4 regions of the Pantoea sp. C2G6 genome follow, and region 4 is predicted to be linked to each of the others. Evidence: predicted binding sites of a transcription regulator. Region 4 holds the regulator's gene; each other region holds the start of a gene.
The links. Region 4 encodes CRP, which controls carbon source genes, mostly activating them, when cyclic AMP is high. Its sites were predicted from a motif close to ATGTGANNNNNNTCACAT; they were not measured.
Positions count from the first base shown of each region.

Region 1 (3,663 bases), on a different contig from region 4:
CAAGCTGCACTTCCGGCAGGCCGAGACGGGTTTTATCATCCAGCGAACAGATCCGCGCATCGCAGGCCAGCGCCAGCTCCAGGCCGCCACCGAGACAGGCTCCGTGGATTGCCGCCACCACCGGGAATGGCAGTGCGTCAAGCGCCGCCATTACCTCCTGCCCCTGCCTGGCCAGCGCTTCCGCTTCCTGTGCGCTCTGGCAGCGATCGATCATGCTGATGTCCGCACCGGCAATAAAGTTATCCGCTTTGCCGGAAATCAGCACCAGCCCCGCCAGCTGCGGGTCGCGGCGTGCTTCGGCAATGATGGCGGTGATCTGTTCAGCGAATTCCGCTTTCAGGGTGTTCATCTTCTCGCCGGGCACGTCGATAGTAATGATGCCAACGTGATCGAGTCGCATCTTTAATTGAAAGGCATTCTGTTCCATTATTCGGCCTCCAGAACCATTGCCGCACCCAGACCGCCCGCCGCGCAGGCGGTAACCAGCCCTAACCCGCCGCCGCGCCGCCGCAATTCATTGAGCGTCTGAGTGATCATCCGTGCGCCCGTGGCGGCAAAAGGATGACCATAGGCGATCGATCCGCCCAGCACGTTAAAGCGCTCTTCGTTGACTTCACCCAGCGCATGAGGACGATTCAGCACCTCGCGGGCAAAACGTTCATCACGAAACAGCTGAAGGTTACTCAGGGTCTGGGCGGCAAAGGCTTCATGCATGTCGATCAGCGTCAGGTCGGCCAGCGTCAGTCCGGCACGATCCAGCGCCAGCGGAGAGGCGTAAGCTGGTCCCAGCAGCATATCCTGCTGTACCGCAATCGCGGTAAAAGCGTAGCTGCGCAGATAGCCCAGCGGCCGGATGCCCAGTTCGCGGGCGCGTCCTTCGCGCATTAATATCACCGCCGCCGCGCCATCGGTCAGCGGCGTACTGTTGGCGGCGGTCACACTGCCGTGCTGCCGATCAAACGCCGGACGCAGCCGGGCGTAATCTTCCGCTTTCGCCTCCATACGCACGTTATTGTCCTGGGCAATGGCGGCTTTCCACGGCGGCACAAAGGCTGGCATCACTTCCTGATTCAGTACCCCGGATTGCCAGGCTTTGGCGGCGCGCTGATGGGAACGCAGCGCCAGCGCATCCTGCGCCTCGCGGCTGATACTGTGGCTCTTCGCCATCTGCTCAGCCGTGTCGCCCATCCGCAGGCCAGTGGAGTATTCCGCCACCGCAGGCGGCACCGGTAACAGGTCGCGCGGACGCAGACGACGCAGTATCTGGAATTTCTGCCCGAGAGTGCGGGCTTTGTTGAGATCGACCAGCGCCCGCGCCAGGGTTTTACTGACGCCAATTGGCAGCACAGAGGAGGAGTCCGCGCCCCCGGCGATGCCCGCCGAGACCGTGCCTGCCAGCAGGCTTTCTGCCAGATTAGCGACGGCCTGAAAACTGGTGGCGCAGGCGCGGCTGACGCTGTAGGCGTCGGTATGCACACTCAGCCCGCTGCTCAGTACAATTTCTCTTGCGATATTAGGCGCTTCCGGCATCTGCACGACCTGGCCAAACACCAGCTGTTCTATCACCTCAACCGGCAGTTCGCTGCGCGCCATAAGTTCACTGACCACCATTCGTCCCAGCTCAACGGCCGGAATGCCATGAAAGCCGGTCGCCTGGCGGAGAAAAGGGGTGCGTAATCCGTGGGTGATGGCGATGCGTTCACCCTCACGTGTCAGCAGCGGCTGCGCTTTACTCATTGTTCTCACCTGTGGTCGGGGCTGTGGCATCATTGCCTGAAGAGGTCTGACCTGATCAGTGTTAACCACAAGCGGGTGAGCCGCCAATACCGGAAAGGAAAAAGTGCGAAGAGAAACACGAAAATGAAAAACGCCGCAGTGAAAGCGGCGTTGAGGAATTTAGCGCAAACCGAGCTGAAAAATCAGGGTTTCAGCCTGACAGCTGAAGGTAAAATCGATATCCAGCTGCACGCCATGGTCCACCTCGCTGAAGCGCGACTCAATCAGACAGGGTTCTGATTCCACCTCACGCGCCCGTTGGGTCAGCTGCGCTAATTTAGCCTCGGCATCGGCACGGCGGGCAAACCACTCTGACCAGCTGGCGGTGCAATCGGTGTTATCCATTACGGTGCCGACATCGACACAACAACAGGCTGCGGTTTCCGTCGCACTGCATTTTTTAATGGCATCAGTCATTTTATTCTCCTGACCAGCAATCTGGGGGTGATGAGCAATTTTACGACCAGAATTTTACCCGCTGGCCTGGCAATGCGCCACGAACCCGGCGCTAAGCGACGAATATCACAATAAAAATTGATCCAGAACAAACTGGAATCGGTATGCTGTGCAGAATCAGGGCAGTTTTGTTATGCAGATCGAATTTTAAGCGATCAACCCTGAAATATTTTAAAAACAATATTGCAACATGCACACAGGTCGGACCTATACTCTCCGCACTGGTCTGATATGTGCGTTTTACATCAGTCCCTACAATCCGCCGTCCTTTGTTACGCGACGTTATAGCGTTAAATAATAATTCACATGAGGTTGTGGTCATGAACCATAAAAACCTGTTTGCAAAGTCAGCCGTGGCAGCTGCAATAGCGCTTGTTTCTTCACACGTTTACGCAGCTGGGTTTCAGTTAAATGAATTTTCTACGATTGGTTTAGGTCGCGCATATTCAGGCGAAGGCGCAATGGGCGATACGGCAGCGTCAGCCAGCCGTAACCCGGCGACGATGGCGTTAATGGATCGTCCGGCGTTTTCCATCGGGGCGGTCTATATCGACCCGGATGTGAATATCAGTGGTCGCAGCCCGAGCGGCCGCAGTCTGGATGCCAGCAATATTGCCCCGAATCAGTGGGTGCCAAACATCCATTACGTTCAGCCTATTAACGATCAGTGGTGGATTGGCGCGTCTGCCACGTCCAACTACGGCTTAGCAACAGAGTTTAATAATGGTTATACCGCCGGTGGTTATGGCGGTAAAACTGACCTGATGACCGGCAATTTTAATCTCAGCACCGCTTACCGGCTGAATGAGCATTTCAGTGTCGGGGTGGGTTTTGACGCGGTTTACGCCAAAGCGAAGATTGAGCGTTACGCGGGCGAATCTGGCGCAAGGTTGGGCGTTCCGGCCGATACCCAGGTTGCCCACCTGAAAGGTGATGAGTGGGGCTACGGCTGGAACGCCGGTATCCTGTATGAAGTGGATGAAAATAACCGCTTCGGCTTTACCTATCGTTCGGAAGTGAAAGTCGACTTTGATGGTGATTACAAAAGTAATCTCTCTTCCCGGCTGAATGCGGTGAATAACCCGGAAGTATCGGGCGTGCCTTTTGGTACCAATGGCACCACCATTCCGGGTGCGTTAACCCTGAATCTGCCGGAGATGTGGGAAGTGTCGGGCTGGCATAAAGTGGCGCCGCAGTGGGCGGTTCACTACAGCATGGCTTACACCAGCTGGAGCCAGTTCCAGGAGCTGAAAGCGACCGGTTCCAACGGGCAGACGCTGTTCTATAAAGATGAAAGCTACCACGATGCCTACCGCATCGCGCTCGGCACCACCTATTTCTACGACAAAAACTGGACGTTCCGTACCGGTATCGCCTTTGATGACAGTCCGGTTCCGGCTGATAAACGCACTATTTCCATCCCGGATCAGG
Region 1 covers NZ_JBGMNJ010000002.1:55,249-58,911, reverse strand. Annotated here, with positions in the region: gene fadJ (fatty acid oxidation complex subunit alpha FadJ) at 1-427, opposite strand, end outside; gene fadI (acetyl-CoA C-acyltransferase FadI) at 427-1,737, opposite strand; gene ACCW71_RS03835 (YfcZ/YiiS family protein) at 1,897-2,193, opposite strand; gene fadL (long-chain fatty acid transporter FadL) at 2,553-3,663, shown strand, end outside.
Region 1: a site for CRP is predicted at 2,287-2,304, ahead of ACCW71_RS03835 (YfcZ/YiiS family protein). Genes of this name have one in related genera too.

Region 2 (3,663 bases), on a different contig from region 4:
TGGTCAGTATCAGCGTTGAGGGAACCAACACGGTAAAAACCCCACGCATGCCGCAGCAGTTCCAGCAATTCTTTGGCGATAATTCCCCGTTCTGCCAGGAAGGGTCGCCGTTCCAGAGTTCACCGATGTGCCAGGGCGGTGAGGGTGGCGGAGCGATGCCGGATACCCAGCAGGAGAAATTCCGCGCGCTGGGATCGGGTGTGATCATCAACGCCGAAAAAGGCTATGTGGTCACCAACAACCACGTGGTGAATAACGCCACCAAGATTCAGGTGCAGCTGAGCGACGGCCGTCGCTATGACGCCAAAGTGATCGGCAAAGATCCGAGTTCCGATATTGCGCTGATTCAGCTCAAAGATGCTAAAAACCTGACCGCGGTTAAAATTGCCGACTCGGACAACCTGCGGGTGGGCGACTACACCGTGGCGATCGGTAACCCTTATGGCCTGGGCGAAACCGTGACTTCAGGGATCGTCTCCGCGCTGGGACGCAGCGGTCTGAATGTAGAAAACTATGAAAACTTTATCCAGACCGATGCGGCGATTAACCGGGGTAACTCGGGTGGCGCGCTGGTCAACCTCAACGGCGAGCTGATCGGTATCAATACCGCGATTCTGGCCCCGGACGGCGGCAACATCGGTATCGGCTTTGCTATCCCAAGCAACATGGTCAAAAACCTGACGGCGCAGATGGTGGAGTTTGGTCAGGTGAAACGCGGCGAGCTGGGCGTGATGGGCACCGAGCTTAACTCTGAGCTGGCGAAAGCGATGAAAGTCGACGCGCAGCGCGGTGCCTTTGTCAGCCAGGTGCTGCCAAACTCCGCCGCGGCGAAAGCCGGGATTAAAGCGGGTGACGTGATCGTCTCGATGAACGGCAAACCGCTTAGCAGCTTTGCTTCGCTGCGTGCGGAAGTGGGTTCACTGCCGATTGGCACCAGCCTGAAACTTGGCCTGCTGCGTGACGGCAAGCCGCTGGATGTCTCTGTTCAGTTGCAGCAGAGCAGCCAGGCGAAAGTGCAGTCTGCCACTATCTACACCGGCATTGAAGGCGCCGATCTCAGCAATGTCGAAACCGGCGATAAAGGCGTGCGCGTAGATAACGTGAAAGCGGGCAGTGCCGCCGCGCGCATCGGTCTGAAGAAGGGCGATGTGATTCAGGGCGTCAACCAGCAGCCTGTCACCAACCTGGGCGAGCTGCGTAAAATCCTCGACGCTAAGCCTTCCGTGCTGGCGCTGAACGTGAAACGCGGTGACAGCAGCATCTATCTGCTGATGCAGTAAGCGCAACCCCTTAACTTTCAGGCGGACTCCGGTCCGCCTTTTTTATGCGGCTAACCGCAGCGGCCAGAGTGTGATGCTGACCGCAAATTCAGCAAAAGTCCGTCCTCCTCTGTGCAATTGCACAATGTTCTGGATGCGGTGCATGCGTATTCTGTTTCTCCCCCCCTCACTTCAGGAGTAATGGATGGCTACCTATCATCTTGATGCCCGACTGGCGCAGGATATTGTGGCGCGCACCATGAAAATTATTGACAGCAATGTCAATGTGATGGATGCGCGCGGCCGGATTATCGGCAGCGGCGATCGCGAGCGTATTGGGGAATTGCACGAAGGCGCGCTGCTGGTGCTCTCTCAGGGGCGGGTGGTGGATATTGATGAGGCCGTCGCTAAACATCTGCATGGTGTGCGGCCCGGCATTAATCTGCCGCTGCGCATTGATGGCGATATTGTCGGCGTAATCGGTCTGACCGGCGAGCCGCTGGCGCTGCGTCACTATGGCGAGCTGGTCTGCATGACGGCGGAGATGATGCTGGAGCAGGCGAGGCTGCTGCATATGCTGGCGCAGGATAGCCGCCTGCGGGAAGAGCTGGTGCTGAATCTGATCCGCAGCGATACCCTGTCGCCCCAGCTGACCGAATGGGCGCAGCGACTCGGCATCGATCTCAATCAGCCACGGGTGGTGGCGGTGGTGGAGGTGGATAGCGGGCAGCTCGGCGTCGACAGCGCGATGTCAGAACTGCAACAGCTGCAAACTCTGCTGACCACGCCGGAACGGGACAATCTGATCGCCATCGTTTCCCTGACGGAAATGGTGGTGCTGAAACCGGCGCTGAACGGGCATGGCCGTTACGATCAGGAGGAGCATCGCCGCCGGGTTGAACAGCTCCTGCAACGGATGAAAGAGAGCGGCCATTTGCGGATGCGTATCGCGCTGGGCAACTTCTTTACCGGTCCCGGCAGCATCGCCCGTTCCTACCGCACCGCCCGGACCACCATGATGGTCGGCAAACAGCGAATGCCCGACCTGCGCAGCTATTTTTATCAGGATCTGGTGCTGCCGGTGCTGCTCGACAGCCTGCGCGGCGGCTGGCAGGCCAATGAGCTGGCCCGGCCGCTGGCGAAGCTCAGGAGTATGGACAGCAACGGCTTACTGCGCCGCACGCTGATCGCCTGGTTCACCCATAACGTCCAGCCGAGCGCCACCGCGCGGGCGCTGTTTATCCATCGCAATACGCTGGAGTATCGGCTTAACCGGATTTCTGAACTGACCGGGCTCAATCTTGGCCATTTTGACGATCGGCTGCTGCTCTATGTGGCGTTACAGCTGGATGAGCAGGGCTGAGAGGGGAAGCGGGCGGCATAAAAAAGGCCAGCAGTGCTGGCCTTCGCTGTCGGCATGAAAATTAACGCCCGTTGCGGGTCAGTTTTTCCAGATCCGATTCAATTTCGGTTATCTTGTGGGAAACCACGCTCTCCAGATGACGCAGATCGTCAAGGATTTTGCGTTTCAGATCCACTTCAACCTGATCGCGCTGGCAAATCTGGTCCAGCTCATCGATCACATAACGCAGATTCGGGCTGATCTCCTGCACTTCTTTGTAGCCCTGAGTCGCGTGATCGGCAACCACGGTTTTGCGCTGGCGCGGATATTTAAATTTAACGCTCTTGGCGAAAAACTCGCCTTTATCTTTGCGGAAATAGATCTTCAGAATGTCGTTGTTGGCTTCCTGACGCAGGCTGTAGCGGTCAATGTCATCCGGGTTGCTGATACCTAAACTTTTCAGATTGTCATACATAGCGTTGTTTCCATCATAAAGTGAGAAGCGCGCAGTCTTGTTCATGACGTCCGATAACTTTAGCCACAAATAAGCGGGATGAACATTGCGCGACAGGATTTAACTGGCGCGGATTATGACCTGGTTGAAATGTAAACGCACCAGTTAATTCGCGACGCGAAGCATGTTATTCGGGAATGTGTGTAAAGAAAAGATGACGGGCTGGTTTCCAGCCCGTCACAAAATCAGTCGATGGTACGCAGCAGTTCGTTGATACCTGTTTTGCCCAGGGTTTTCGCATCCACCTTTTTCACAATCACCGCGCAGTAGAGGCTGTAGCTGCCATCTTTAGAGGGCAGGTTGCCGGAGACCACCACCGAACCGGCAGGCACGCGACCGTAATGGACTTCGCCGGTTTCGCGATCGTAGATTTTGGTGCTCTGACCGATGTAAACGCCCATGGAGATCACCGAGCCTTCTTCCACGATCACCCCTTCAACGATTTCAGAGCGCGCGCCGATAAAGCAGTTATCTTCGATGATGGTCGGGTTAGCCTGAAGCGGTTCCAGTACGCCACCGATACCGACGCCGCCGGAGAGGTGAACGTT
Region 2 covers NZ_JBGMNJ010000007.1:191,196-194,858, forward strand. Annotated here, with positions in the region: gene degP (serine endoprotease DegP) at 1-1,280, shown strand, start outside; gene ACCW71_RS11940 (CdaR family transcriptional regulator) at 1,465-2,622, shown strand; gene ACCW71_RS11945 (DUF3461 family protein) at 2,684-3,076, opposite strand; gene dapD (2,3,4,5-tetrahydropyridine-2,6-dicarboxylate N-succinyltransferase) at 3,301-3,663, opposite strand, start outside.
Region 2: a site for CRP is predicted at 1,349-1,366, ahead of ACCW71_RS11940 (CdaR family transcriptional regulator). Genes of this name have one in related genera too.

Region 3 (3,663 bases), 210 kb from region 4:
GATAAATAAATAAAAATTAAGCGCTGTTTTATTTACAGTGCGACGGGATGATTATATCCTGGCGACTTAAAACAAGGAGTGCTTGCTTCAATCACTTCAGAAACATGGCATGGAGTCTCCTATGACCATTAACGCTTACCCTGCTAAAAATATTTTCCTGGAGAAGGGTGTTAAGTCATGCCTGAACACGCTCCCAGTGAAAACCAATAAATTAAACGACTATTTATTCCTGCTGCTTAACAAAAAAACCATTAGTGAGATTATTGCCGGAAGGATTATAGAAAACACCCCTCATTACCGGGTTTTCATACTGACTCAGGAACAGTTTATGCCCTTAGCATTGTACTATTTAAATGCCCACCCAGGAAAAGTATCGATTTTAAGCAGTGAGCATAAAAGCGCAGATAAGTCTGCGTCTGTCTGTTTTACTACGTCAATAAATCATTTAAAAGAGATCTCTCCAATCACGCCAGGGGAGTACCGGGCCCTGGAATTATCACTCAACAACATGAAAATTTACGCACAGTATGAGAGGGCAAGAAGAAAAACCTTCTACTACCAGAGGTTGAGCGCGCTGAAAAAGATAGGATTAAGAAAGATAAACTCTCTTTTTGTTTAAACAGGAGAGGAGTGTATGAAACTGAGTAATGTTATTGCATAAGTCAGGAGCTTCAGCGAATGACTATCTGTGGTCAATTGAACTTTCCACTACCCAATCATTATTATCCCGTATGAAAATGAAACAGCCCTGATCTTCAGATTGATGGATAGAAACCACTAAAAAATCCGCTGGAAAAATGACATCTGAACAAATGAGAGGTTTCAAATAGCAAAATAACCTCTCTCTCACCTTGTCGGATGCCAATAACCTCTGATGATTAAATTTAATAGAAGTTAATAAAAACGAACTCGACCTGATTAATGCACTGTTTTACTTTTTCTTTGCGCCAATCACGGCGCTATAAGGAGAAACATATGAAGAACGTCAATCCATTAAAAAAAGATTGTGCTGGTTAGTGATGACCACTATTTTATCTCTGGATTTATCGAATTAGCAAAACTGCAAGGCATCGAGTGTGAGCATGTGACAACGCGCGATTATCCTGCCATCCTGCATTTCAGAGGAACGGTATTGATTGACCTTGTTTCCTGGTATAAATCCAGCAGCCTGGACTATTCACCTCTGGTCTGGCCGCATGAGAAAAATCCAGGTGCCGGATTGATCACCTCTTGCAAGAGGCAGGAAAAGATCATTGATTTAATCTGCAATGACTGTTTTAAACTAGACAGGAAAAGCACTCCCGGTGAGATTAAAAAGCTCTTTTGCAGTGATGCATTACCTCACTACAACAACGAATATGACAAACTCACCCCTCGCGAAAGTGAAATCCTTACGATGAGGTTATCCGGTATGGGGGCAAAGAAAATCGCCTTACTGCTCCAGATAGAAGTCAAAACGGTTTATGCCCATCTTTACGCTATTCTGGTGAAGTCAGGATGCAGAAGCCTGATTGGTTTTTATGCGCTCGCCCTTCCGCTTACCGAGCTTATTTTCAGGATGGATTCAGCTCAAAATAATAGGCAGAATTAAAAGATAATCACATCACGCAGGTAAATTAAGCCAATTTCCCTTGCCTTGTGTAATATCACTATTATGCGTCCTGTGCAGTGCCGGCAGGGCGCATTTTGTTCAGTTGCTAAGACGGTGCTATTGCGATGCAGGCCCGGATTCCCGCTTCTTAAAGAGACGCTCAGCTTAATGCTGTTTGAGGATTCATCTCAGAGCAGCAATGAACAAGGAGTTAGCGAGTTGCCCGTACCGCCCTGCTTACACCTGCTAAACATCACAACAGGCGTATAACGCACGTATGCAACACAGGCGCGATTTTAACACCGACCCATAACGGCGAAACCTGAATAGCAGTAACAAAAAGGAGGCAGCGGAAGCGCAAAAACGCGGTGTTGAATCAGCGAGAGTAAAAGCAGAAAAGTGATAATCACCGGTCGATCCCTGACCGCGATTATCGAGGGTTTCCTGCGGGGTGCTTAGTACATGGCACCCGGCGGTACGTGTTTGAAGGTCTCGACGTAGGCGCGGAACACGTGTTTGAAAATGCGTTTCATGTGATACCTGTTTCAAATTTAGTTGAAGAAATACCGAAAAAGTATAACTTCTGTGCGTTTTCACAGCAATAAAATTTGAAGCAGATCACATTTTTTTGCTTTTTACAGGCAACTGCCCTAGGCGGTATAGCCGAGATGCTGCAACAGAATGGTGGAACCTACCGCGATTAACACCACGCCGCCCAGGATCTCTGCCCATTTGCCCAGTACCGGGCCGATAAAGCGTCCCACCAGTACGCCGGTGGTCGCCATCACGGTGGTGGCCGCACCGATGGTCAGTGCCGTGGTAATAATATTCACCTGCAAAAAGGCCAGACCGACGCCCACTGCCAGCGCATCAAGGCTGGTTGCTACCGCCGTGGTAGCCAGCACGACGAAGCCGTGGCTTTGCGGTGCTTCACAGGGTTCTGTCGCCGCGGTTTTGCGGAAGCCTTCCATCATCATGCGGCCGCCAAGGAATGCCAGCAGAATAAAGGCGATCCAGTGGTCCCACGCCATAATGTAGCGACTGGCAGCCAGGCCAAGCGCCCAGCCAATCAGCGGCGTCAGCGCTTCGATAGAGCCGAAAATCAGACCGGTGCGTAGCGCTTCTTTAAAGCCAGGACGATGCAGCGTCGCGCCTTTGCCCAGAGCGGCAGCGAACGCATCCATCGACATACCCAGCGCAAGAATTAAAGTGGCAATAAAGGTCATGATTTATTCACCTGGGGCGAAAAAGCGGCAATCCACGCTGTATTCACCACACAAAGTGTTCAGTTATGAAAAAGTGCGCGCAGTCTACCATGCAACCCGCGAGATAAAAAGACAGTAAAATCATGGATTTAAGTATAGCAAAGGCTATAACTCTTATCTTCCGCTATGAATTGCGCTAAGTCGATGGCGACAAAGCCTTTTCTTCCCGCTGGGCAGGCGTGGGAACCGCCAGTTTTAGCGGTTGCGCTGCAATCGTTGATTGAACCCTGTCGCCGATTACCGGAAAATGCCCGGCTGATAAATATGGGATGCCGGTGATGACTAACCCTTTCGAATCGTTAATTGTGCCTGGCGGCATTCTGCTGCTGGCCTTTCTGTCCGCCCTGCTGCTGCCCGCGCCCGCCTTTAGCGTTGCGGTAGCGCAGCAGCTGTTGCAGATGTTCCACTTGCAGGATCTGAATCAGCTCTACACGGTGGTGTTTTGCGTCTGGTTTTTGCTGCTGGGTACGCTGGAGTTTTTTGTGATCCGCTTTGTCTGGCGGCGCTGGTTCAGAACCTGAGGCTGCGCGTTTAATCGCCGATGCCGCCGGGGCTGAAAGTCCCCGGACGAACAGCTTTTGAGCAGTGCGCAGGCCGGATGGAGGCCGCCCGTTCGGTAGTAATAAATCTGAAAAAGGTGGCCAGGCCGGGTCAGTCAGCCATAAGTGAAAGCGATGCGAACAGGCTGTCTCGCGCATTTTACCACTTACAAAAATGTAACATTATTTTTACACAGACCGGCATCTGGCCCGGCTGATTACTCTTTGCACTATTCCTCACCCACAGATAAACCCTTAAAATTCATCC
Region 3 covers NZ_JBGMNJ010000005.1:232,208-235,870, forward strand. Annotated here, with positions in the region: gene ACCW71_RS09750 (hypothetical protein) at 122-619, shown strand; gene ACCW71_RS09755 (helix-turn-helix domain-containing protein) at 1,007-1,591, shown strand; gene azuC (stress response protein AzuC) at 2,047-2,124, opposite strand; gene mntP (manganese efflux pump MntP) at 2,242-2,817, opposite strand; gene ACCW71_RS09770 (DUF1158 domain-containing protein) at 3,135-3,377, shown strand.
Region 3: a site for CRP is predicted at 2,198-2,215, ahead of azuC (stress response protein AzuC). Genes of this name have one in related genera too.

Region 4 (3,663 bases):
AGATTACATCAACTTCATCACCCCCCAGTTTTCCCGCACCCACATCAACTTTCAGCGTGTCCCGACCGTGGACACCTCTAACCCGTTTGCAGCGCGGGCGATCCCCTCGCTGGATGAGAGTTTTGTGGTGATCCACTTCCAGGCGCTGGAAGATATTGACTTCCCCTATCTGCTGGCGATGTTGCAGGGTTCGTTTATCTCGCACATCAATACGCTGGTGGTGCCGGGCGGCAAAATGGGTCTGGCGATGGAGCTGATCATGGGACCGCTGGTGAAGCGGCTGATGGAAGGGAAACGCATTGAGTAAGAGGTCCGTCATAGCCCATTGGACTGATGACAAAGCCAAAGCAGAGTAGGCCTGAACGCAACGCCGTCGCTCAACGCGCAGGGAGCCGGGTCAGAAGAGGAAAGCGTCCCGCGCCTGGGACAAAAACGCCGGGAGCGTTTTTGAACAACGCAAAGCGTTGGCCCGGCAACGGGCGCACCTCAGGGATGAGGTGCGTAATCGCGCGGGCCGAGCACGCCATGGATGGCGGTTTTGCGACTTTCCGATCTGACCCGGTTCTCTGCGCAGGCACAGTCTAAAAGCGGATTACCTGCCCAGACACGGTCTTGAAGCAACCTGCATCAGATACTGGAAGTGAAGTTAGCAGGTCAGCAATGACTCTTGCAGTTACTACAACTCAATCACTTCATAGCTGTGGGTGATGGTAACGCCTTTGCCCAGCATGATGGCCACCGAGCAATATTTTTCAGCAGAAAGATCCACCGCGCGTGAGACCGCTTTATCCTGGAGCGCTTTGCCGCTGACGATAAAATGCAGGTTGATGTGCGTAAAGATTCGCGGCGCCTCTTCACGACGTTCTGAGGTCAGTTTTACTTCACAATCAGCCACATCCTGACGGCCTTTTTGCAGAATTGAAACCACGTCAATCGCACTGCAACCACCCGCCGCCATCAGAACCATCTCCATTGGGCTGGGCGCTTTATCACCTGAATTTCCATCCATGAGTATCTGATGGCCGGATGAAGATTCCCCGAGGAATGTCAGCCCTTCTACCCATTTCACTCTTGCCTGCATGATTTTTGCTCCAGAATACGCTGTTTTGTCGTCAGAGTACGCTTTCGCCTGGTAAACAGCAATCCAGAGAAATCCACCCCAAGCTGAAGCGAGACAACACAAGACAGTCGGCAAAAGCTATGCTACAAACAGTGCTGAAAATATTTTTCGTCACCCAATGGCGAAGCCGGGAAGAATGATGCGCACTGCGCCGAATGCGGCCCGAATAATTTCCTGAAAAGGAAACGCTTGAAGCTTTCATCGCCTGACAGGGAAAACTGCCCCCTGTATTTTGGGCACGATTACAACAGAGGATAATAGCGAATGGTTCTCGGCAAACCGCAAACAGACCCTACACTCGAATGGTTCCTGTCCCATTGCCATATTCATAAGTATCCATCCAAAAGTACGCTGATTCATCAAGGTGAAAAAGCAGAAACGCTTTACTACATCGTGAAAGGTTCCGTCGCGGTTCTGATTAAAGATGAAGAAGGCAAAGAGATGATCCTTTCCTATCTGAACCAGGGCGACTTCATTGGTGAGCTTGGCCTGTTTGAAGAAGGTCAGGAGCGTAGCGCCTGGGTACGGGCTAAAACCGCGTGCGAAGTGGCGGAAATCTCCTATAAGAAATTCCGTCAGCTGATCCAGGTCAACCCCGACATCCTGATGCGACTCTCCTCGCAGATGGCACGTCGCCTGCAAGTCACGTCGGAAAAAGTAGGTAACCTCGCTTTCCTCGACGTCACCGGACGCATTGCGCAGACCCTGCTCAACCTGGCGAAGCAGCCCGACGCGATGACTCACCCCGATGGGATGCAGATTAAAATCACCCGTCAGGAGATTGGTCAGATTGTGGGTTGCTCACGTGAAACCGTGGGCCGCATTCTGAAGATGCTGGAAGATCAGAACCTGATCTCCGCACACGGCAAAACTATCGTGGTATACGGTACCCGCTAACTCCTGTCATCCACGGCGTGCTGGCAACATCACGCCGTTATTGTTTGTGTTGAGCCAATGTGGCGTCGAATTATTTACCATCCTGAAGTCAACTATGCCTTGCGGCAAACGCTGGTACTCTGCCTGCCGGTGGCGCTGGGCTGGCTGGCGGGCGACCTGCAAAAAGGTCTGCTGTTCTCCTTAGTGCCGGCCTGCTGCAACATCGCCGGTCTGGATACCCCGCATAAGCGCTTCTTTAAACGCCTGATTATTGGCGGCAGCCTGTTCGCACTCGGCAGCTTTCTGATTCAGTGGCTTACCCTGCATGCGATACCGCTGCCGTTGATCCTGTTCGCCATGCCGCTGCTGCTCGGCGTAACCGGTGAGATCAGCCCGCTGCATGGCCGCCTGCTGCCCGGCACGCTAATCGCCGCTATCTTTACCCTGAGCCTGGTCGGCCGGATGCCCATCTATGTCACCCCGCTGCTCTACATCGGCGGCACGCTCTGGTATGGGCTGTTTAACTGGTTCTGGTTCTGGCTGTGGAAAGAACAGCCGATGCGCGAGAGCCTAAGCCTGATCTATCGCGAGCTGGCTAACTACTGCGACGCCAAATATACCCTGCTCACCCAGCTGACCGACCCGGAAAAAGCGCTGCCGCCGCTGCTGGCTCGTCAGCAGAAAGTGGTCGATCTGATCACCACCTGCTATCAGCAGATGCATATGCTGTCGGCCAATCGCGATCACAGCCATAAACGGCTGACGCGCGCCTTTCAGGTGGCACTCGACCTTCAGGAACATATCTCGGTCAGCCTGCATCAGCCGGAAGAAGTGCAGAAGCTGGTGGAGCAGAGCCATGCCGAAGCGGTGATCCGCTGGAACGCCAAAACCATCTCAACCCGACTGCGGGTGCTGGCGGATAACATCCTCTATCACCAGTTGCCCGATCGCTTTGCGATGGATAAACAGCTCGGCGCGCTGGAGAAGATCGCCCGCCAGCACCCTGACAACCCGGTCGGTAACTTCTGCCTCTATCACTTCAACCGCATCGCGCGGGTACTGCGCACCCAGAAACCGCTCTATCAGCGCGATCTGATGGCGGACCGTCAGCGCCGCCTGCCGCTGTTACCGGCACTGCGCAGCTATCTCTCCTGGCGATCGTCGGCCCTGCGCACCGCCGCGCGCTTTGCGGTGATGCTGATGCTCGGCAGCGCGCTGGCGCTGTTCTTCAACATCCCGAAACCCTACTGGATCCTGATGACCATCATGTTCGTCAGTCAGAACGGCTACGGCGCGACCCGCGTCCGCATCCAGCACCGGGCGCTGGGCACCTTCGCCGGCCTGGTGATTGCGGCCGCCGCCCTGCGTCTGGCGGTGCCGGAGTCGCTGGTGCTGCTGATCATGCTGGCGATCACCTTTATCAGCTATCGATTCACCCGCCAGTTCTACGGCTGGTCGATGATTGGCTTCACGGTGACGGCGGTCTACTCACTGCAACTGCTGTCGCTGAACGGCGCGCAGTTTCTGCTGCCGAGACTGATGGATACGCTGATGGGCTGCCTGATCGCCTTTGGCGGCATGCTCTGGCTGTGGCCGCAGTGGCAGAGCGGCCTGCTCCGGCAGAACGCGCATGATGCGCTGGAGACCTATCAGGATGCACTGCGGCT
Region 4 covers NZ_JBGMNJ010000005.1:19,589-23,251, forward strand. Annotated here, with positions in the region: gene ACCW71_RS08830 (phosphoribulokinase) at 1-307, shown strand, start outside; gene ACCW71_RS08835 (OsmC family protein) at 677-1,081, opposite strand; gene crp (cAMP-activated global transcriptional regulator CRP) at 1,385-2,017, shown strand; gene ACCW71_RS08845 (YccS/YhfK family putative transporter) at 2,075-3,663, shown strand, end outside.